3 regions of the Nonomuraea sp. NPDC001636 genome follow, and region 3 is predicted to be linked to each of the others. Evidence: riboswitches for the same ligand, from Rfam matches in the RefSeq annotation. Region 3 holds a riboswitch; each other region holds the start of a gene.

Region 1 (6,811 bases), on a different contig from region 3:
CCGTCGGGAAGTTCTGGACGCCGGTGAAGCCCATGTCCTTCAGCTCGTCGAGGAAGCGCGGCATCAGCCGGAACGGGTCGGTCCCGCACACCCCGGCCAGCACCGGCGTGTCCTTGACGACCGGCAGCACCTCCCCCGCCATCTCCACGACGATCGCGTTGGCGTCGCCGTACGGCATCAGGCCGGCGAGCGAGCCGCGACCGGCCATCCGGAACCGCCCGGAGTTGTAGATGATGAGCAGATCGACCCCGCCCGCCTCGGCGGACTTGGCCGACAGCCCGGTGCCCGCGCCGCCGCCGATGATCAGCCGGCCGGCCTCCCGTTCGGCGCGCAACCTCCGTAGTGCCTCGTCGCGACGCATCAAGCCCCCTTCTCGATCAGCCGGTGCAGCCGGTCGGCGGCCGCCACGGCGAACTGCGCGTTGTTGATGTCCTGGTCGCTCTGCACGACCTCGACGGCGCTGCCGGCGACGGCCGCGAGCACGGCGTCGAAGCAGGCCGCGTCGGCCGCCGGGTCGTGGAACGGGCCGCCCTCGACGTCGACGGCCGAGACGCCGCCGCGCGGCACGAACAGCGTGACCGGCCCGGACGCGCGGGCCAGCCGCTCGCCGATCGCCCGCCCGATCTCGGCGTTCTCGGCCGGAGTGGTGCGCATGAGCGTCACCGTCGGGTTGTGCACCAGGAGCTGCCGTGACCTGAACCGTTCCGGCACGGTCTCCATCGGCCCGAAGTTGACCATGTCGACCGCGCCCAGGCTGACGACCTGCGGGATGCCGGCCCGCCCGGCGGCGGTCAGGCGGTCGGGGCCGGCCGACAGCACGCCGCCGACGAGCTCGTCGGCCAGCTCGGTGGTGGTCAGGTCGAGGACCCCGGCGAAGTGGCCGCCGGCCGCCAGCGCCTCCATGGCCCGGCCGCCCGAGCCGGTGGCGTGGAAGACCAGCACCTCGTAGCCCAGGGACTCCAGCCGGGCCCGCGCGGCGTCGACGGCGGGCGTGGTGACGCCGAACATCGTGGCCGCGACCAGCGGTTTGTCCTCCCCGGACGGCTCGGCGCCGGCGTCGTAGGAGGCGGCCATCGCGCTGATCGCGGCGGCGGCGTTGGTCAGGATGCGGCGGGAGACGGAGTTGACGCCCGCGACGTCGACGACGCTGTACATGAGCGTCACGTCGGTCTCCCCGACGTAGGCCGAGACGTCGCCGCTGACCATGGTCGAGACGAGCAGCTTGGGCAGGCCGACGGGCAGCGCCCGCATGACGGCGGCGGCGATGGAGGAGCCGCCGCTGCCGCCGAGCGCGAGCACGCCGCTCAGCTCGCCGCGGGCGTGCAGGTCCTTGGCCAGGGCGGTGGCCCCGGCCGCCATGGCCGCGAGCGCGGCGCCGCGGTCGCCGGCGCTCCTGAGCCGGTCGAGGCCGGTGCCCGCGGCCCGCGCGACGGCCTCGGCGGGGACGTCGGCGGCCAGCGCGGGGGCGCCCATGACGCCGGTGTCCATGAGGACGACGCCCTGGCCGGCCCGGATGATCAGCTCGCGGACGAGGGCGTACTCCTCCCCCTTGGTGTCGAGGGTGCCCAGCAGCAAGACCGCCATGTCAGACCTCCTACGATCGGCCTTCCGACCTTACCCCGGCGATCTCGGCGTGGCGGATGCCGAGGACGTCCACGCCGTGCTCGGACGGCGGGCGGGAGCCGAAGATGCGGCGTTCCTCCTCGGCGATGGCGACGTCGTTGATGCTGGCCTCCCGGCGGCGCATCAGTCCGGAGGCGTCGAACTCCCACTGCTCGTTGCCGTAGCTGCGCCACCACTGGCCGGCGGCGTCGCGGGACTCGTACTGGAAGCGGACGGCGATGCGGTCGCCGGTGACCGCCCACAGCTCCTTGCGCAGGGCGTAGTCCAGCTCGCGGGCCCACTTGCGGCGCAGGAACTCCGCGATCTCGGCGCGGCCGGTGACGAACTCGCCGCGGTTGCGCCACACGGAGTCCTCGGTGTACGCGAGCGCGACGCGGTCGGGGTCGCGGGTGTTCCAGGCGTCCTCGGCGGCCTGGACCTTGATCCGGGCGGTCTCATCGGTGAACGGCGGGACGGGCGGGCGGGTCATGGGCTGTCCTCTCCGATCGAGAGAACGGTCGTTCTCCCGGGTTGTGCGCTAGCGTAGAGAACGATCGTTCTCCGCGGCAAGCACCTGGAGGGGTGTCATGGATCACGAGCAGCGGCTGCTGGACGCCGCGGGCGACCTGTTCTACCGCCGCGGCGTGCAGGCGGTCGGCATGGACGAGATCCGGGCCGCCTCCGGCGTCTCGCTGAAACGCCTCTACCAGTGTTTCCCGTCGAAGGAGGCGCTGGTCGTGGCCTATCTGCGGCGGCGCGACGAACGCTGGATGGCCTCGCTCACCGCGTACGTGGCCGACGCCGGCGACCGCATCCCGGCGGTCTTCGCGTGGCTGGAACGCTGGTTCGCCGAGGACGACTTCCGCGGCTGCGGGTTCGCCAACGCCTTCGCCGAGCTGGGCGCCGGTTCGGCCGCCGTCCGTACGGCGGTGCGCGAGCACAAGGAGCGCCTGCGCGCCTACCTGCGCTCGCTCGCCGAGGAGGCGGGCGCCGGGGACCCCGGCCTGCTCGCCGAGCAGCTGCTCACCCTGATCGACGGCGCCACGGTCACCGCGATGATCTCCGAGGAGCCGGGCGCGGCCCGCTCGGCCGGGCAGGCCGCGGCGGCCCTGGTCCACCGGCACCGGCGGCCCTGAAACGCGAAAGAGCGCACTCCCCGCAGGGAATGCGCTCTTGGCTCGGAAGGGTCAGGCGGCGTAGGACGGGTAGCCGTAGCCGACGACCTGCGAGGTCGGCCGGACACGCTGCTCGACCTTGCCGTTGCCGGTGTTGCCCTCGATCGTGGAGATCGTGCCGTCGCCGTTGTCCTTGACGACGAAGCCGACGTGCTGGATGTCGCTCAGGCTCTTGCTGCCGCTCCAGGAGAAGAAGACGACGGCGCCGGGCTTGGCCTCGGTGCCCCACCGGTTGTTGGCGGCGAACCACTTGGCGTGGGTCACGGTGTAGGCGTCCCAGCCGACCTGCGGGCGGGCGCCGGTCTGCTCGCCGACCCAGGAGACGAACATCGAGCACCAGGGGGCGTTCAGGTACATGGCGCGGTTGCCGCCGTCACGCGCGGCGGTCTCGGCGGCGCGCTGGGAGTCGGCGTACCACTTCTGGAACTTGGTGCCGCCGCCGTTGGCGTCCTCGGAGGTGCCGACCTGGGCGCGGGCCGTGGCCAGCACCTGGGCGGCGGTGACGTTGACCTTGCCCTTGGCGCTCTCGTCGGCGGCGCTGTTCTGCGCGACGCGCGGCTGGGCGGCCACGCCGGCGACCTTGGCGGTCTGGGTGGCGGTGTGGGCGGTGGCGGTGGTGTCGGCGTTCACTGCCGCGTGCGTGCCGAGCACGCCGGCGACGGCGGTCGTGCCGAGAGCGATCTTGGCGAGGTCGAGCTTGTAGGCACGGTGAAGACGGTGCTTGGCCATGAGGGTGTTACTCCTTGTGCTTCCGTGCCGCTTGCCGGGTTAGCTGACGGGTTCGGGCGGGAAGCTGCCCTACGGCACTCGGCGCCGATTCACCCCATTGGACACATGGGTCCCCGGTTCCGCGCACAGGCGGATTCAGCGGTCTCTTGGTCAGGCAAAGGGCTGACGCATCGTCTTCCCGGGCCCGGGAAAGGGCCTGAAGGTATATGTGCGACGCCCGGATGCGGTGATGTCCGCATCGATTCTGTACAACACGGGTCCCGCTTGGGTAATTCCCAGGCAATGCCATCCCTACCTGGGACGACTCCCCGTTCGGCTGTGTACAACCAAGCTACCCGGCGAGTAATTCCCGGGCAAATCACGGCAATGAATTCGACGCTGCGTGGGAGAGACGCTACGCACCGAATCGGTTCACGCCACGTGCGCCTTTATCGCCACGCTCGTGAGCGCCAGCAACAATTCCAGATCGGGCTCGGCGTCGACCTGTACGGCGACCCAGGCGCGGTCGCGGCAGGCATGGACCTGGTCGCACGCCCGCAGATAGGGCTCCAGGCGGCCGATGGCGGGGGCGGTGAGCCGTACGTGGATCTCGTCCCGGCCGGCCAGGCGCAGGATCTCGGTTCCGTGTACGGCGAAGGCGACCTGCTGACCGGTGCCGCTGACGTTCAGCGACGGCCAGGACCGTAACTCCGCGACCGCGCGGACCACGTAGGGCCCGCGTCGCGTGGGCGTCCGCCGCCAGGCGGAGATTCCTGCCACGCTCCAATGCTGAGCCACGGCTCACCCCGCCGTCAGCCCCCGTTCCTGAACCGTTATCCCCTCGTGAACGGGCGCATCCGGGGTCTGACCGGCACGATTACGGACACCTGACCGATACGTATTGACGCTCCCCCAGGCAGAAGCTACCGTCGATTCACAACTTAAAGGAAACTTTCCTAATAGTTTCCCCAGAAGTCTCCCATCCCACTCCCCACACACCCCCCAACGGATGTCGGAGCGACATGAAACACACCATTCTGAGCAAGGTCCTGGCGGGAATGGCGGCATTGGCCCTGCCCCTCACCGTGGCCGTGGCCGCCCCGGCGCTCGCCTCCACCAGCACGGTGGCGTACGCGGCGGCCTGGGCCCCGTGGACCGCCTACACGGCGGGCACGGTCGTCACCTACAACGGCGTCGACTACGTCTGCCTCCAGGCGCACACCTCCCAGCCCGGCTGGGAGCCGCCGAACGTGGCGGCGCTGTGGAAGGTCTCCGGTGGCGGCGGCAGCGACACGACCGCGCCCTCCGTGCCGGGCAACCTGCGCTCGACCAGCGTCACGGACACGAGCGTGGCCCTGGCCTGGAACGCCTCCACCGACAACGTGGCCGTGACCGGCTACGAGATCTACCGCGGCGGCACCCTGGTCACCACCGTCACGGGCACCACGTACAACGACACCGGCCTCACCGCGAACACCGCCTACAGCTACACCGTGCGGGCGCGTGACGCGGCCGGCAACCGCTCGGCCAACAGCAACCAGATCACCGCGACGACCACCGGCGGCGGTGGCGGCGACGACAAGACCCCGCCGACGGTGCCCGGCAGCCTGCGCTCGACCGGCGTCAGCAACAACAGCGTCTCGCTGGCCTGGAACGCCTCCACCGACAACGTGGCCGTGACCGGCTACGAGATCTACCGCGGCGGCACCCTGGTCACCACCGTCACGGGCACCACGTACAACGACACCGGCCTCAGCGCCAACACCTCCTACAACTACACCGTGCGCGCGCGTGACGCGGCGGGCAACCGCTCGGCCGACAGCAACCAGATCACCGCGACCACCACGGGCGGCGGCGGTGGCGGCGGCAACAAGGTGCTGGGCTACTTCGTCCAGTGGGGCATCTACCAGCGCGGCTACCACGTCAAGAACATCGACACCAGCGGCTCGGCGGCCAAGCTGACCCACATCAACTACGCGTTCGGCAACGTGCAGAACGGGCAGTGCACGATCGGCGACAGCTACGCCGACTACGACCGCTTCTACCAGGCGGGCGAGAGCGTCGACGGCGTCGCCGACACCTGGGACAACGGCGCGCTGCGCGGCAACTTCAACCAGCTGCGCAAGCTGAAGAAGAAGTACCCCAACCTGAAGGTGCTCTTCTCCTTCGGCGGCTGGACCTGGTCCGGCGGCTTCGGCCAGGCGGCCCAGAACCCGACGGCCTTCGCCGACTCCTGCTACAAGCTGGTGGAGGACCCCCGCTGGGCCGACGTCTTCGACGGCATCGACATCGACTGGGAGTACCCGAACGCCTGCGGCCTGACCTGTGACACCAGCGGCGCGGCGGCGTTCAAGAACGTGATGTCCGCGCTGCGCTCCCGCTTCGGCGCGAACAACCTGGTCACCGCGGCCATCACCGCCGACGGCAACGACGGCGGCAAGATCGACGCGGCCGACTACGGCGGCGCCGCCCAGTACGTCGACTGGTACAACGTCATGACGTACGACTTCTTCGGCGGCTGGGACGCGCAGGGCCCGACCGCCCCGCACTCCCCGCTCACCAGCTGGGACAAGATCCCGATCCCCGGCTTCTACACCGACAACGCCATCCAGAAGCTCAAGAGCAAGGGCGTCCCGGCCGCCAAGCTGCTGCTCGGCATCGGCTTCTACGGCCGCGGCTGGACCGGCGTGACCCAGGCCGCGCCCGGCGGCACGGCGACCGGCCCGGCGCCCGGCACGTACGAGCAGGGCATCGAGGACTACAAGGTGATCAAGACCCGCTGCCCGTCCACCGGCACGGTCGCGGGCACGGCCTACGCCTACTGCGGCAACCAGTGGTGGAGCTACGACACGCCGAGCACCATCGGCGGCAAGATGAGCTACTCGAAGAACCAGGGCCTCGGCGGCGCGTTCTTCTGGGAGCTCAGCGGTGACACCACCAACGCCGAACTCCTCACGGCCATGAAGAACGGCCTCGGATAAGTTCGCAGCTCAGGGGCCGGCCCCGGGTTTCGGGGCCGGCCCTTCGCCGTGCCCGGCGCGCCGCAGGACGGAACACGGACGCCTTGGGAGAAGCTGGTCACCGGGGGTGAACGACGATTCTCTGGGGTGGCGGGCACAGGCGGCCCTTCTTCACGACACCGGTGTTCCTGGTCGGCCTGATCGGGATCACGGTGCTGGTGGTCGGGCTGGACAGGTTCACCGGCGGGGGCGCGGAGCTCGTGCCGGTGCTGATCTTCCTGCCGGCGATCGTGTCGGGTCTGGGCTCGGTGTTGCAGACGTCGATCGCGTCGGTGTGGGTGCTGGCGGTGGTGTCGGCCTCGGTCG
Region 2 (6,811 bases), on a different contig from region 3:
TACGACTTCGGCGACACCGCCGGGCTGACGCCGCTGCTCAAGATGCACACCCTGGGGCACTCCTTCGTCCCCGACCCGATCCACGCCGGCGGGCTGCGCTATCACGGCATGGCGCCGCTGCTGTCCCACATGTACGAGCTGGGGCTGTTCGAGGCGGTGACCCGTACCCAGAGCGAGTGCTTCGAGGCGGGTGTGCGCTTCGCGCGGACCGAGGGCATCGTCCCGGCCCCGGAGCCCACGCACGCGCTGGCCGAGACCATCGCCGAGGCGCTGCGCTGCAAGGAGAGCGGCGAGGAGAAGGTGATCCTCACCGCGCTGTGCGGGCACGGCCACTTCGACCTGGCCGCCTACGACCGCCACCTGGCCGGCGAACTGGAGGATTACTCGCTGCCGCAAGAGCGCCTCGACCAGGCGCTCACCGAGCTGCCCGGCTGAGACGACACGGGTGGCCGCGAGACCCGCGGCCACCCGTGTTCAGTTGGCGTTCGGGCGCTTCCTGTGGTTCGCCTTCTTCTTCTTGCGCCCCCTGCCCTTGCGTGCACGCTTCGCCATGGGCTCACCTCCTGCGGTCGGGATCGTGACCTTCAAGGTCTCCCCTGCCCGCGGGTCGCACAAGCGATACGCCGTGACCTAACATTCCTCAACAAAGTCGTGTCATAATTTGGTGGAATCTGTTGGAAGGGGTGGGCGTGCTCGCACAGCAGCGTCAGCAGACGATCCTCGAACGCGTGCGCAGCAGCGGCGGCGTCCGGGTGGCCGACCTCGTGCGCGAGCTCGGCGTCTCCGACATGACGATACGCCGCGACCTTGAGGTGCTGGCCGAGCGCGGGCTGCTGGAGAAGGTCCACGGCGGCGCGACGGCCCTCGGCCCCGGCTCGACCGAGGAGCCCGGCTTCACCGCCAAGTCCGCCCGCCAGCAGCAGGAGAAGGAGGCCATCGCGCGGCACGCGGCCACCCTCGTCCGGCCGGGCACCGCCGTGGCGCTCTCCGCCGGCACCACCACGTGGGCGCTGGCCCACCACCTGGTCGCGGTGGCCGAGCTGACCGTGATCACCAACTCGATCCCCGTCGCCGAGGTCTTCCACCGCAACCCGCGCGCCGACCGCACGGTCGTGCTGACCGGCGGCGTGCGCACGCCCTCCGACGCGCTCGTCGGCCCCGTGGCGGTGGCGGCCATCCGCCGACTGCACGTGGACACGCTCTTCCTCGGGGTGCACGGCATGAGCCTGCGCGCCGGGTTCACCACGCCCAACCTGCTGGAGTCCGAGACCGACAGGGAGCTGGTGGCCGCGGCGCACCGGCTGGTGGTCCCCGCCGACCACACCAAATGGAACACGGTCGGCATCAGCACGATCGCCGAGCTGACCGAGGCCGACGTGGTCATCAGCGACGCGGGGCTGCCCGAGGAAGCACGCACCGAGCTGGCCGAACGGGCCGGAGAACTGATCATCGCGGAGGGCACGCCTTGAAGCGCACCATCACCCACCTGGCAGACGGCCGAGAGCTGATCTACTTCGACCGGCGCGACGACGCCGACCGGAGCGCGATCGACCGGCGGCCGCTCGACCCGCGGCCGGTGGCCTCCGAGCTGCGCTACGACCCGCTGACCGAGGAGTGGATCGCGATCGCCGGCCACCGGCAGACGCGGACGTTCCTGCCGCCGGCCGACGAGTGCCCGTTGTGCCCGTCGTCCGCCACGCGGGCGTCGGAGATCCCGGCCCATGACTACGACGTGGTGGTGTTCGAGAACCGCTTTCCCTCTTTCTCCGGAAATTTTGGGACTTACGGGGATGTCGGCGGCCTGAGTGAGGTGCGGCCGGGTGTCGGACGATGCGAGGTGGTCTGCTTCACCTCCGACCACTCCTCCTCCTTCTCCAGGCTCTCCAACGCCCAGGTCCGGCTGGTCATGGAGGCGTGGGCCGACCGCACGGCCGAGCTGTCCGGCATCGAGGGCGTCGAGCAGGTCTTCTGCTTCGAGAACCGGGGCGAGGAGATCGGCATCACGCTCCCCCACCCGCACGGGCAGATCTACGCCTACCCCTACGTGACCCCGCGCACCAAGGTCCAGCTCGGGGCCGCCGCGCGGCACACGGGTGGCAACCTGTTCGCCGACGTGCTGGCCGCCGAGCAGGCCGCCGGCACGCGGGTGGTGGCCGCCAACGAGCTCTGGACGGCGTTCGTGCCGGCCGCCGCGCGCTGGCCGTTCGAGGTGCACGTGTATCCGCACCGGCAGGTGCCCGACCTGGCGGCGCTGTCGGAGGAGGAGCGGGCCGCGTTCGCGCCGCTGTACACCTCGGTGCTGCGGGCGCTCGACGCGCTGTTCGGGGTGGCGATGCCGTACATCTCGGCCTGGCACCAGGCGCCGGTGCGGTACGGCCGCGAGCTGGCCTACCTGCACCTGGAGCTGTTCAGCATCAGGCGGGCGCCCGGGAAGCTGAAGTACCTGGCGGGCTCGGAGTCTGCCATGGGGGCCTTCGTCAACGACGTGCTGCCGGAGGAGGCGGCACGCATGTTGCGATCACGAATTGATCACTAATTGGTTTCTCATTAAAGTCGCATGACTCGTGATCTACCACTAATATCCCGTTAGACACCGGCCATAACGGTCGTTGTACGCCTAATCCCGGGCGTGTTGCCCGGGAGCCGGGGACCCATCGCATCCGGGGTGAATCCGCGCAAGTGGTAGGGACTGCTCCCGTGCCCGAACCCGTCAGCTAACCCGGCCGGCAGAGGGAGAGGAACAACCACGTGGCGGCTTCGTCCCCCGCGAGTCTTGCCGTCGGTCTCATCACCGCCACCGCCCTGCTCGTCCATCCGGCGGCCGCCACAGTCTCCGGGTCAGCCGCCGTGGCAGCCGCGCCCAAGCCGTCCGAGGCGCAGCTGCGGGCCCAGCTCAAGCAGCTCAACCGCAAGGTCGACAAGCTCATCGAGACGTACAACCTCAAGCGGGTCGAGCTGGCCAAGGCCCAGCAGGCCGCCACCGCGGCCCAGCAGCGGCTCGCCGCCGCCGAGCAGGCGGTGGCCACGGCCGAGCAGCGGGTCGCCGAGATCGCCCGGCTGCGCTACCAGAGCCGCGACGCCTCCCTTCCGGGCTTCATGCTGACCCCGGACGGCGGCGGCGCGGCCGTCCTCGAACAGCTCACCGCCGAGCAGCAGGCGGTCGTGGACAGCGTGGCCAAGGCCCGCGACGACCAGAAGAAGGCCGTCACGGCCGCCGCCACGCTCGCGACGGAGCTGAAGGCAGGCACGGCGGAGGTGGCCGAGCAGCGCGACGACGCCCAGGACGTCATCGACGACATCAAGAAGAAGCTGCAGGACCTCGTGCCGTTCGGGCCGGGCAAGAAGTCCGACGGGAGCTGGGCGCCCGAGCTGCCGTCCGGCTCGGACAACATCACGCCGCGCACCCGGCTGATGCGCGCGCAGGTGCAGAAGAGCTTCTCGCTGCCGTACGAGGTGGGCTGCTTCCGGTCCGGCTCCAGCGGCGAGCACCCGCTCGGCCGGGCCTGCGACTTCATGATGAGCACGGGCGGCACCATGCCGAGCGCCGTCAACAACGCCCTCGGCGACCGCCTGGCCGACTGGGCGCTGAAGAACAAGGCCAAGCTGGGCGTCAAGTACGTGATCTGGAAGCAGCGCATCAACCAGGGCTCGGGCTGGCGCCCGATGTCCGACCGCGGCAGCATCACCGAGAACCACTACGACCACGTGCACATCTCGATGAACTAGCCGCGGACCGGCGGCTCAGCGGATGCCGGCGAGCTTGCCGGGGTTGGTGACCGAGTAGACGGCGGCGATCCGGTCGCCCTCGGGCGTGATGTTCTGCCTGCCGCAGATCCTCGCCGGGCAGCGGCGGCCGGCCGCCGAGAACGACGACGTGGCCGACCTGCGCAGCGCCGGCACGCTGGCCACCGCTCCGGGCGGGCACCCGACCCAGTTGCCGGCGGCCCTGGCGGACACCGTCCTGGACGGGCTCGACGTCACGGCGATCGACTTCGTCCCCGACCCGGCGCAGGCGCCGGCGTTCGTCCAGGCAGCTCCGCCCATGCCGTCGGCGCGCTGCGGGCCCTGCGCCGCGCGGGCGTGCCGCTGCCCGCCGGGACCGACGCCACCCCGTTCGTGCCCGCCCTCGGCGCCGGGCTGCACCGCGAGCTGCGGTTGCTCACCGAGGCCGGGCTCGGCGCCGAGGAGGCGCCGGCCGCCGCGACCAGCGTGCCCGCCCGGCACTTCGGGCTGGCCGACCGCGGCCGGATCGCCCCGGTCTGCGCGCGGACCTGGTGCTGGTCGAGGGCGACGCCACCCGGGACGTCACCGCCGTCGGCGACATCGCCGAGGTCTGGCGTCGCAGCGTGCGCCAGGCCCGGTAGCCCCCGCCCGTGGCGCGCCGGCCGGGTCAGCCGAGCGTGAGGGGGTTGACCAGGTCGGCGTAGACCAGCAGACCGGCCATGATGATCAGCACGAACGCCATCGCGTACGTGAGCGGCAGCACCTTGGCGATGTCGACGTAGCGGGGCTCGGGGCGGCGCATGATCTTGGCGTAGCCGCGCTTGATGCCCTCCCACAGGCCGCCCGCGATGTGGCCGCCGTCGAGGGGCAGCAGCGGGATCAGGTTGAACAGGCCGATCGCCAGGTTGAACCCGGCCAGCAGGCTGACGAAGGTGAACAGCTTGCTCTTGTTGGACATGTCGGAGGCCAGGATCTCGCCGCCGAGCCGGCCCGCGCCCACCACGCCGACCGGGCCCTCGGGGTCGCGCTTGTCGCCGGAGAAGGCGGCGTTCCAGACGCCGACCATCTTCGCCGGCAGGTTGACCATCGAGCCCACGACGCGGCCGGTCAGGTCGCTCATGTAGCCCGGCACCTGCCCGATGCTCTGCTGCTCGAAGACCTGGGAGGGCACGACGCCGAGGAACCCGACGCCCTTGTCGATCTTGGTCTCGTCGGTGGGGTTCGCCATGTCGCGGGCGATGAGGGTGACGTCGAGCGTCATCGGCCTGCCGTCGCGGACGATGCCCAGCTTGACGGGGCCGGCGCCGTGGCCGCGGATCAGGCGGGTGGCGTCCTGCCAGGTCGCGATCTTCTGGCCGTCGAGGGAGACGATGTGGTCGCCGACCTTGACGCCCGCCTTGGCGGCCGGGGTGCGCTCGTCGGTGGGCGCGCACGTCTTGCGCACCTCGGTGGTGGGGATCACGCACGTGTTGGTGTCGGGCGACACGATCGGGGCGGTCTTGGGCAGGCCGATGCCGACCAGCAGGATGCTGAAGAAGATGAAGGCGAGCACGAAGTTCATCGCCGGGCCGCCCGACATGATGATGATCTTCTGCCACCACTTCTTGCGGTAGAAGACGCGGTCCTCGTCGCCGGGCCGCACCTCCTCCATGGCGGCCTCGCGGGCGGTCTCGATCAGACCCTGCCACGGCCCGGTCGACGCGCTCCGCAGCCTGCCGGGAGCGTCACCGGGACGCGGCGGCAGCATGCCGATCATGCGGATGTAGCCGCCGAGCGGCAGCCACTTGATGCCGTACTCGGTCTCGCCCCTGCGGATGGACCAGGCCGTCGAGCCGAAGCCGACCATGTACTGGGTGACCCGGACGCCGAAGATCTTGGCCGGCACGAGATGGCCCACCTCGTGCAGGCCGACGGAGACCATCAACCCCACCAGGAACAGAAGGATCCCGGCGACAAAGAGCCAGTTCATCTACGCGCGCTCCAGGCAGACAGACGGTCTCGACGTTCCCAGACTAGTCGAACTCCGCACATCCCTCGGGCTTGCCCGCACTTTGGTGAATCAACGGACCGCATTGACAGTAAGCGATCAGCCGATCACCCTGGGAGACGATGGAGGGGGACGTCTTGATCCGCATACTCATCGCCGAACACCTGCCCTTGGTGCGACGCGGTCTGCAGGCCACGCTCGAAGCCGAGCCCGACCTGCGGGTGGTCGCCGAGACGGGCAGCCCCGACGGTGTGCTGCCGGCCGCGCGGTCGAGCGCGCCCGACGTCGCGATCGTCGACCTCGACCTGCCCGGCCTGCCGGTCGCCACGCAGCTGACCGAGCAGGTCCCCCGCTGCTCGGTGCTGATCCTCTCCGCCCGGCCGAGCCCCGGCCAGGTGCGCAGGGCGTTCAACGGCAGCGTGCTGGGGTTCATGAGCCTGCGGGTGGCGCCCGAGCGGCTGGCCGAGGGGGTGCGCCAGGTCGCCGCGGGCGGGCGGGCGGTGGAGGCGGAGCTGGCGGTGGCGGCCCTGCAGTCGGCCGCCAACCCGCTCACCCGGCGCGAGCTCGACGTGCTGCGCATCGCGGCGGGCGGGGCGAGATCGACCGAGATCGCCGACCAGTTGTTCCTGTCGGTCGGCACCGTGCGCAACCATCTGTCGCGGATCATGTGCAAGACGGGCGCCCGCAACCGGCTGGACGCCGTGCGCATCGCCAGCGACAGCGGCTGGTTGTAGTGCTGGTCGTGCGGAACCGGACGAGATGACGGGCCCGGTGGAGCCGCGCCGCTCCGCCGGGACCCGAACAGTCGAATGATCTCAGCCCGCCGAACCCGTTGCCAGTGACCGCCATCACGACCTGACCCATGTGAAACGTCACTACGGACGCCAGATCAACACCAGCGCGCAGTCGTCGTTGTGGCCCGAGGACATCGCGTTGACCAGTGCCCTCGCGCCGTCACGGAAACCGGAGGGCAGCAGCCGTTCGGCCTCGCCGAGCAGCCGGTCGAGGCCGGCGTCGATGTCGCGCCCCGGCTGCTCGATCAGGCCGTCGGTGTAGAGCAGCAGGGCGTCGCCCTTGCGCAGCGTGCCGCTGTCGGGCTCG
Region 3 (6,811 bases):
TGTCCCGGACGTTGTTCCAGCTCGCCGCCGCGGCGGCGGTCCGGGGCTGGGAGATCTGGCCGAACATCACCGTCTACCTGGGCCCCGGTCACGATCTCTACGTGCCCGACCTGGCCGTGGTCCCGCGCCGGCCGCGTCTGCACGAGGAGCACGCCGTCCACGGCGCCTCGACGATCCTGCTCGTGGACGTCGTCTCGGTGGCCACGACCTACGACGTGCACTTCGTCAAGACGGGCGGTTACGCGCGCGGCGGGGTGCCGCTCTACCTGGTGATCGACCCGTTCCAGCGGCTGGTGACGCTGTTCGGCGGGCCGGGCGGGCCGCGTTACCGCAGCGAGAACGTCGTCTCCCTGGGCGAGCCGGTGTTCCTGCCCGACCCGTGGAACCTCCACGTCGACACCGCGGCCCTGACGGAGGCCGGCGCCTGAACGCCGGCCGTCCGCGCGGGTCTAGCCGATCTTGTGGATCCAGTTGCGGGTGTCGGGACGGGCGCCGTACTGGATGCCGACGAGCTCCTCGCGCACCCGCATCGTCACCGGGCCGGGGGTGCCGTCGGCGATGGTCCAGGAGCGGTCGTCGCCCCTGACCGAGCCCACCGGCGTGACCACGGCGGCGGTGCCGCAGGCGAACACCTCGGTCAGCTCGCCGGAGGCGCAGGCGGACTCCCACTCGTCCACCGAGATCAGCCGCTCCTCGGTCTCCAGGCCGAGGTCGCCGGCCATCTCCAGGATCGACTCCCGGGTGATGCCGGGCAGCAGTGTGCCGGTGAGCGCCGGGGTGACGAGCTTGTTGCCGAAGACGAAGAACAGGTTCATCCCGCCCATCTCCTCGACGTACTCGTGCTTGTGGGCGTCGAGCCAGACGACCTGGTCGCAGCCGTTGTCGACGGCCTGGCGCTGGGCGACGAAGGCGGCGGCGTAGTTGCCGCCGCACTTGGCGAAGCCGGTGCCGCCGGGCGCGGCGCGCGTGTACTCGGTGGACAGCCAGACCGAGACGGGCTTGATGCCGCCGCTGAAGTACGAGGCCGCCGGCGAGGCGATCACCATGTACTTGTAGGTCTTCGACGGGTAGTTGACGCCGAGCCCGGCCTGCGTGGCGAACATGAACGGGCGCAGGTAGAGGCTGTGGCCCTCGGTGGTCGGCACCCACTCCTTGTCGGCCGAGACCAGCAGCTCCAGCGACTCCACGAACGCCTCCTCCGGCAGTTCGGGCATGGCCATGCGCTCGGCCGAGCGGTTGAAGCGGGCGGCGTTCGCGTACGGCCGGAAGGTCGCGATCGAGCCGGAGATCTGCCGGTACGCCTTCAGGCCCTCGAACAGCTCCTGCGCATAGTGGAAGACCGAGGTCGCGGGGTCGAGCGAGAGCGGCCCGTACGGCATGAGCCTGGCGTCGTGCCAGCCCTCGCCGTCGGTGTAGTCGATCGAGATCATGTGGTCGGTGAAGACCTGCCCGAACCCGGGGTTCGCCAGTACCTGCTCCCGCTCGGCCGCGGTGCGAGCGTGGTCGGAATGCTGCACGTCGAAGCTGAGCTTCTGAGCGATGGTCATGACGACGGTCCTTCTCTCTACGAATCTGCGACTCGAAAGCTGATTCTGGTAGCTACTGCCCGCGAGCAGTATTCGTACTTCCTAGTGTCTCGCGATTTGGGATGGCAAGAGGCACTTGGGGGGTTCAATCCCGAAGAACGCGAAAAGCGCCTGGCAGTCCGTGTCCGGACCGCCAGGCGCGTGCGGGGCTAGGCGGTCCTAGCCGGCTACTCGCGCGGCGATGGCGTCGCCGATCTCGCTGGTCGTGCGGCCGGCGCGGCCGGTCACCCGCTCGGCGATGTCGGCGGCCACGGCCTGCTCGACCTTGGCGGCCTCGGCGTGCAGGCCGAGGTGGTCGAGGAGCATGCCCACGGACAGGATGGTGGCGGTCGGGTCGGCCTTGCCCTGACCGGCGATGTCGGGCGCGCTGCCGTGCACCGGCTCGAACATGCTCGGCGAGGTGCGCTCGGGGTTGATGTTGCCGCTGGCCGCCAGGCCGATGCCGCCGGCGATCGCGGCGCCGAGGTCGGTGATGATGTCGCCGAACAGGTTGTCGGTGACGATCACGTCGAAGCGCTCGGGCTGGGTGACGAAGAACATCGAGGCCGCGTCGATGTGGCTGTAGTCGGTGGTGACGTCGGGGAACTCCGCGGCCACGCGGTTGACCGTGCGCTGCCACAGGTCGCCGGCGAAGGTGAGCACGTTCGTCTTGTGGACGAGCGTGAGCTTCTTGCGGGGCCGCGACTGAGCCTTCTGGAAGGCGTAACGCACGACGCGCTCGACGCCGTGGGCGGTGTTCAGCGACTCCTGGGTGGCGATCTCGTGCGGCGTGCCGCGGCGCATGACGCCGCCGGTGCCCGCGTAGAGGCCCTCGGTGCCCTCGCGGACGACGACCATGTCAATGTGCTCGGCGGTGGCGCCGGCCAGCGCGGTCTCGACGCCGGGGAACAGCTTGACCGGCCGCAGGTTGACGTAGTGGTCGAACTCGAACCGGAGCTTGAGCAGCAGGTCGCGCTCCAGGATGCCGGGCGGCACGCTGGGGTCGCCCACGGCGCCGAGCAGGATCGCGTCGTAGCCGCGCAGCTCTTCGAGCACCGCGTCGGGCAGGGTCTCGCCCGTGCGGTGGTAGCGGGCTGCGCCCAGGTCGTAGTGGGTGGGCTCGATCTTCGTGCCCACGGCCTCCAGGACCTTGAGCCCTTCGGCTACGACCTCGGCGCCGATGCCATCCCCGGGGATGACGGCCAGGCGGATGTTACGCGACTCCATGGGCGGTACCTTACCGGCTCGTCTCGGCTGACGAACACATCATCTCAACAACCGGACAATCCGTTTTGGGGGGATTGCGACCTTTTGACCGTTTCGTTAGAGTCCGACGAGCCTAATCCACGCAGCCGCTGCGTGGAGCCGGGGACCCATCTTTCCCCCCGGGGCGAATCGGCCGCGCCTCTCCCCCGAGGAGCACCGCCGTAGGGCTACTTCCAGGCCCGAGCCCGTCAGCTAACCCGGTCGGCCACGTGGAAGGACAGTCCCCTGTCTAGCATCGCCATCCTTGTGGCGGTGGCAGCGGGCGCCGCAGGTCTCATGCCTGCCGCCCCCGCGGCTCCCGCCGCTCCGGCCGCTCCGGCCGCCCCCACCCCCTCCATCACCCTCACCGGCCCCCAGGTGAAACAGGTCCAGGAACGGCACGTGCCGAAACCGGCCTGGAAGGTCGCCCTCGAATACGCCATGGACAAGCGCGGCACCCCGTACGTGTGGGGCGGCGCCAGCGAACGGGGCTACGACTGCTCGGGCCTCATGCTCCGGGCCTACGAGGACGCCGGCATCGAGCTCCCCAGAACCGCCGCGGAGCAGTACGGCGCCTTCTCCAGGAAGATCGCCTGGAACGACCTCAAGCCAGGCGACCTGGTGTTCTTCAGCGGCCTCGGCCACGTCGGCATGATCTCCAAGCCCGGCTACATGGTCCACTCCCCCCACACCGGCGACGTGGTGAAGGAGGAACGCCTGTCGCAGTGGCGCAGGCAGGCCTTCGTCGGCGCGGTTCGCCCCGACCCCAAGGGCGTCAAGCGCTGGGCCGACTACAAGCAGCTCCAGAAGGCCCCCGCCCCCGCCATGCTCACCGCGACCCTGTGACGACGACCTTCCCCGGGGCGTGCCCCTCCTCCTGGTAGCGGACGGCCGCCGGGAGCTCGCCGAAGGGGAAGGTCCGGTCGATGACCGGGGTGACCGCGCCCCGCTCGATCAACCCGGTCAGCGTCAGCAGGTTCGCCCTGTTGCTCCCGCAGCGGACGACGTCCGCCCTGACGATCCGCTGCGGGACGAAGGGCCCCGACGCGAGCGCGGCGAACATGCGTCCGGCCGGCTGCACCCAGCGGCCGGCCGGACCGCCGACCAGCACGTACGTGCCCTTCCTGGTCAGCACGCGGCGGCAGTCCGGCAGCCGGCGGCCGCCCGCCACGTCGAGCAGCAGGTCGAAGCGCCGCCCCGAGGCCGCGAAGTCCTCCTTGGTGTGGTCGATGACGTCGTCCGCGCCGAGCGAGCGCACCAGGTCCGCGTTCCGCCCGCTGCACACGCCCGTGACGTGCGCCCCCAGCGCCTTGGCGAGCTGCACGGCGAACGTGCCCACGCCGCCGGACGCGCCGTTGACCAGCACCTTCTGGCCCGGCTGGAGGCGTCCCTCGTCGCGCAGCGCGATCAGCGCGGTGTTGGCCGCCATCGGCACCGCCGCCGCCTGCTCGAACGACAGGCCCGCCGGTTTGGCCGCCACCTCGCCCTGCCGCAGGCAGACGTACTCGCCGAAGCCGCCCCCCAGCGACATCGCGTACACCTCGTCGCCGGGACGGAACAGCGTGACGTCCTTCCCGGCCGCCTCGACCTCCCCCGCCACGTCGGCCCCGAGGACGGCGATGCGCGGCCGGCGCAGCCCGACCCCGCCGCCCATGACCCGGGCCAGGTAGGGCTCCCCCCGCATGAAGTGCCAGTCGTAGGGCTGCACGGACGTGGCCCGCACCCGGACCAGCACCTCGTCATCGCGCGGCACGGGCCGCTCGACGTCGGTCAGGACGAGCTGGTCGGGCGAGCCGAACGAGCGCAGGACGTACGCCTTCATCGTTTTCTCCCTCGTGCCGCTGATGTGCCGCCAGTGTGGGCGTGACCTGCGCGGACGCTCAACGGTCGAAAGGCGACGGCTCGATGGCCGAAAGTACGACCGACCGCCCGCCGATGGTGCGAACCAGGACCGGCCGTCCGCGCGATGCCCCGGCACGGGCGCGGGCGGCACGCTCTCAGGCATGAGATGGATCGCACCCGCCGGGCTGCTCGCGCTCAGCGTCGTCCCGCTGGTCGCCGGCGCACTCCGGCTGACCGAACTGGCCGCCGGCGCCCCCGTCACGGCGGACAACGCGCGCTTCTTCGCCATGCCCGTGCCGGTGCTGCTGCACATCCCGGCCTCCCTGGTGTTCTGCGTCCTCGGCGCGTTCCAGTTCCAGGCCCGGTTCCGGGCCAAGCGGCCGGGGTGGCACCGCGCTGCGGGGCGGGTGCTGGTGGCGTGCGGGCTGGTCGCGGCGCTGTCGGGGGTGTGGCTGACGCTCTTCTCCGACCTTCCCGCCGGCGACGGGACGCTGCTGGCCGCCTTCCGGCTGCTGTTCGGGACGGCCATGGCCGCCTGCCTCCTGCTCGGCCTGGCCGCGATCCGGCGGCGCGACGTGGCCCGGCATCGCGCCTGGATGACCCGCGGGTACGCGATCGGGCTCGGCGCGGGCACGCAGGCGTTCACCCTGGCGTTCGGGCTCGCCGCCTTCGGGCCGCCCGGCGAGCTCGGCCGGGCGCTGCTCGTCGGCGCGGGCTGGGTGATCAACCTGGCGGTGGCCGAGCGGGTCGTCCGCAGAACCCTTGGAGGTCAGGTGCGTACGCGGTCGGTCTCGTAGGCCCACATGGCGATCTCGACGCGGTTGCGCACGCCGAGCTTGGTCATCAGGCTCGCGACGTGGCTCTTGACCGTGCTGAGCGAGATGTGCAGCTCGCGGGCGATCTCGCTGTTGGTCCGGCCGCGGGCCACGGCGCGCAGGATCTCCTCCTCGCGGCCGGTAAGCGCCTCGACCGGCTGCGCGGGCGCCTCCGTACGCCCTGCTCCGGCGAACGCGGCCAGCAGGCGCGCGGTCACGCTCGGGGCGATGAGCGCCTCGCCGCCGGCCGCCGCGGTCACCGCCTGGGCGAGCAGCGCCGGGCCGGCGTCCTTGAGCAGGAAACCCCTGGCCCCGGCGCGCAGGGCGGCGTAGACGTACTCGTCGAGGTCGAACGTGGTGATCACGACGACCGCCATGGGGTCGGCGACGTCGGGCCCGGCCAGCTCGCGGGTGGCCGCGATTCCGTCGAGGCCGGGCATGCGGATGTCGAACAGGCACACGTCGGGGCGCAGGCGGCGGGCCAGCTCGACGGCCCGCCTGCCGTCGCCGGCCTCGCCGACGACCTCGATGCCGGGCTGGGCGTCGAGGATCATCCTGAGCCCGGTGCGGGCGATCTCCTGGTCGTCGGCGACCAGCACCCGGATGGCCGCCGTCCCCTCCGGGCCGCTTCCCGCGGCCTCCCGCCGGTCGCTCACACCGCCTCCTTCCGCGCTCCCGCGGGCTCCCGCCGGGCGTTCACGCGGGCTCCTTCGGCAGGACGGCGGTGACCGTCCAGCCCCGGTTCGGGTTGGGGCCCGCCTCGCAGGTGCCGCCGAGCAGGGCGGCGCGTTCGATCATGCCGATCAGGCCGTAGCCGGGGGCGGCGACCCCGCCGGCGCGGTCGCCGTCGTCGCTCACGGTCAGGCGTACGGCGACGTCGTCGGCGGTGACCCGGACGGTGATGTGGGTGGCGTGGCGGGCGTGCCGCCGGGCGTTGGTGATCGACTCCTGGGCGATGCGGTAGAGCGCCGCGCCGGCCGAGGGCGGCAGGTCGCCGAGCCCGTCCGCGATCTCCACCTCGACGGCCGGGCCGACGCGCGGGCGTCCGGCGAGCCGCCGCAGGTCGTCGAGGTGGCGGCCCGGGGTCAGCTCCGCCGGCTCGTTCCTGCGCAGCACCCGGACCATGGCCCGCATCTCGGCGAGCGTGCGCGACGCCTCGGCCTCGATCACCCGCAGCGCGTCGGTGGCCGCGCCCGGCTCGGAGGCGGCGGTGGCCAGGCCCGCCTGGGCGCGGATGGCCATGGCCGAGACGTGGTGGGCGACGGTGTCGTGCAGGTCGCGGGCGAGCTGTTCGCGTTCGAGCAGTTTGACCTGGTCGAGCTCGCGCAGCCGCGCGCCGGCCCG

Evidence for each region. Region 3 has a riboswitch for cyclic di-AMP ahead of ABT158_RS08905 (C40 family peptidase). Riboswitches for the same ligand answer to the same signal wherever they lie in the genome.
Region 1: linked by a shared signal. The riboswitch ahead of ABT158_RS11145 (CHAP domain-containing protein) and the one ahead of ABT158_RS08905 (C40 family peptidase) in region 3 are both predicted to bind cyclic di-AMP.
Region 2: linked by a shared signal. The riboswitch ahead of ABT158_RS33720 (VldE C-terminal domain-containing protein) and the one ahead of ABT158_RS08905 (C40 family peptidase) in region 3 are both predicted to bind cyclic di-AMP.

The regions. Positions count from the first base shown of each region.
Region 1 covers NZ_JBEOZT010000004.1:308,446-315,256, reverse strand. The annotation lists gene ABT158_RS11165 (phosphoenolpyruvate hydrolase family protein) at 1-361, opposite strand, end outside; gene ABT158_RS11160 (Tm-1-like ATP-binding domain-containing protein) at 361-1,584, opposite strand; gene ABT158_RS11155 (nuclear transport factor 2 family protein) at 1,595-2,092, opposite strand; gene ABT158_RS11150 (TetR/AcrR family transcriptional regulator) at 2,190-2,738, shown strand; gene ABT158_RS11145 (CHAP domain-containing protein) at 2,790-3,506, opposite strand; cyclic di-AMP (ydaO/yuaA leader) riboswitch at 3,521-3,657, opposite strand; gene ABT158_RS11140 (luciferase domain-containing protein) at 3,918-4,265, opposite strand; gene ABT158_RS11135 (glycosyl hydrolase family 18 protein) at 4,508-6,466, shown strand; gene ABT158_RS11130 (PP2C family protein-serine/threonine phosphatase) at 6,628-6,811, shown strand, end outside.
Region 2 covers NZ_JBEOZT010000022.1:22,292-29,102, forward strand. The annotation lists gene ABT158_RS33705 (TrpB-like pyridoxal phosphate-dependent enzyme) at 1-435, shown strand, start outside; gene ABT158_RS51340 (50S ribosomal protein bL37) at 475-552, opposite strand; gene ABT158_RS33710 (DeoR/GlpR family DNA-binding transcription regulator) at 690-1,469, shown strand; gene galT (galactose-1-phosphate uridylyltransferase) at 1,466-2,536, shown strand; cyclic di-AMP (ydaO/yuaA leader) riboswitch at 2,605-2,743, shown strand; gene ABT158_RS33720 (VldE C-terminal domain-containing protein) at 2,749-3,726, shown strand; gene ABT158_RS33725 (hypothetical protein) at 3,742-4,224, opposite strand; gene ABT158_RS33730 (M50 family metallopeptidase) at 4,391-5,692, opposite strand; gene ABT158_RS33735 (response regulator transcription factor) at 5,848-6,444, shown strand; gene ABT158_RS33740 (PP2C family protein-serine/threonine phosphatase) at 6,586-6,811, opposite strand, start outside.
Region 3 covers NZ_JBEOZT010000003.1:382,312-389,122, forward strand. The annotation lists gene ABT158_RS08890 (Uma2 family endonuclease) at 1-428, shown strand, start outside; gene ABT158_RS08895 (branched-chain amino acid aminotransferase) at 450-1,547, opposite strand; gene ABT158_RS08900 (3-isopropylmalate dehydrogenase) at 1,746-2,792, opposite strand; cyclic di-AMP (ydaO/yuaA leader) riboswitch at 2,892-3,053, shown strand; gene ABT158_RS08905 (C40 family peptidase) at 3,084-3,656, shown strand; gene ABT158_RS08910 (NAD(P)-dependent alcohol dehydrogenase) at 3,640-4,632, opposite strand; gene ABT158_RS08915 (DUF2306 domain-containing protein) at 4,814-5,449, shown strand; gene ABT158_RS08920 (response regulator) at 5,422-6,123, opposite strand; gene ABT158_RS08925 (sensor histidine kinase) at 6,164-6,811, opposite strand, start outside.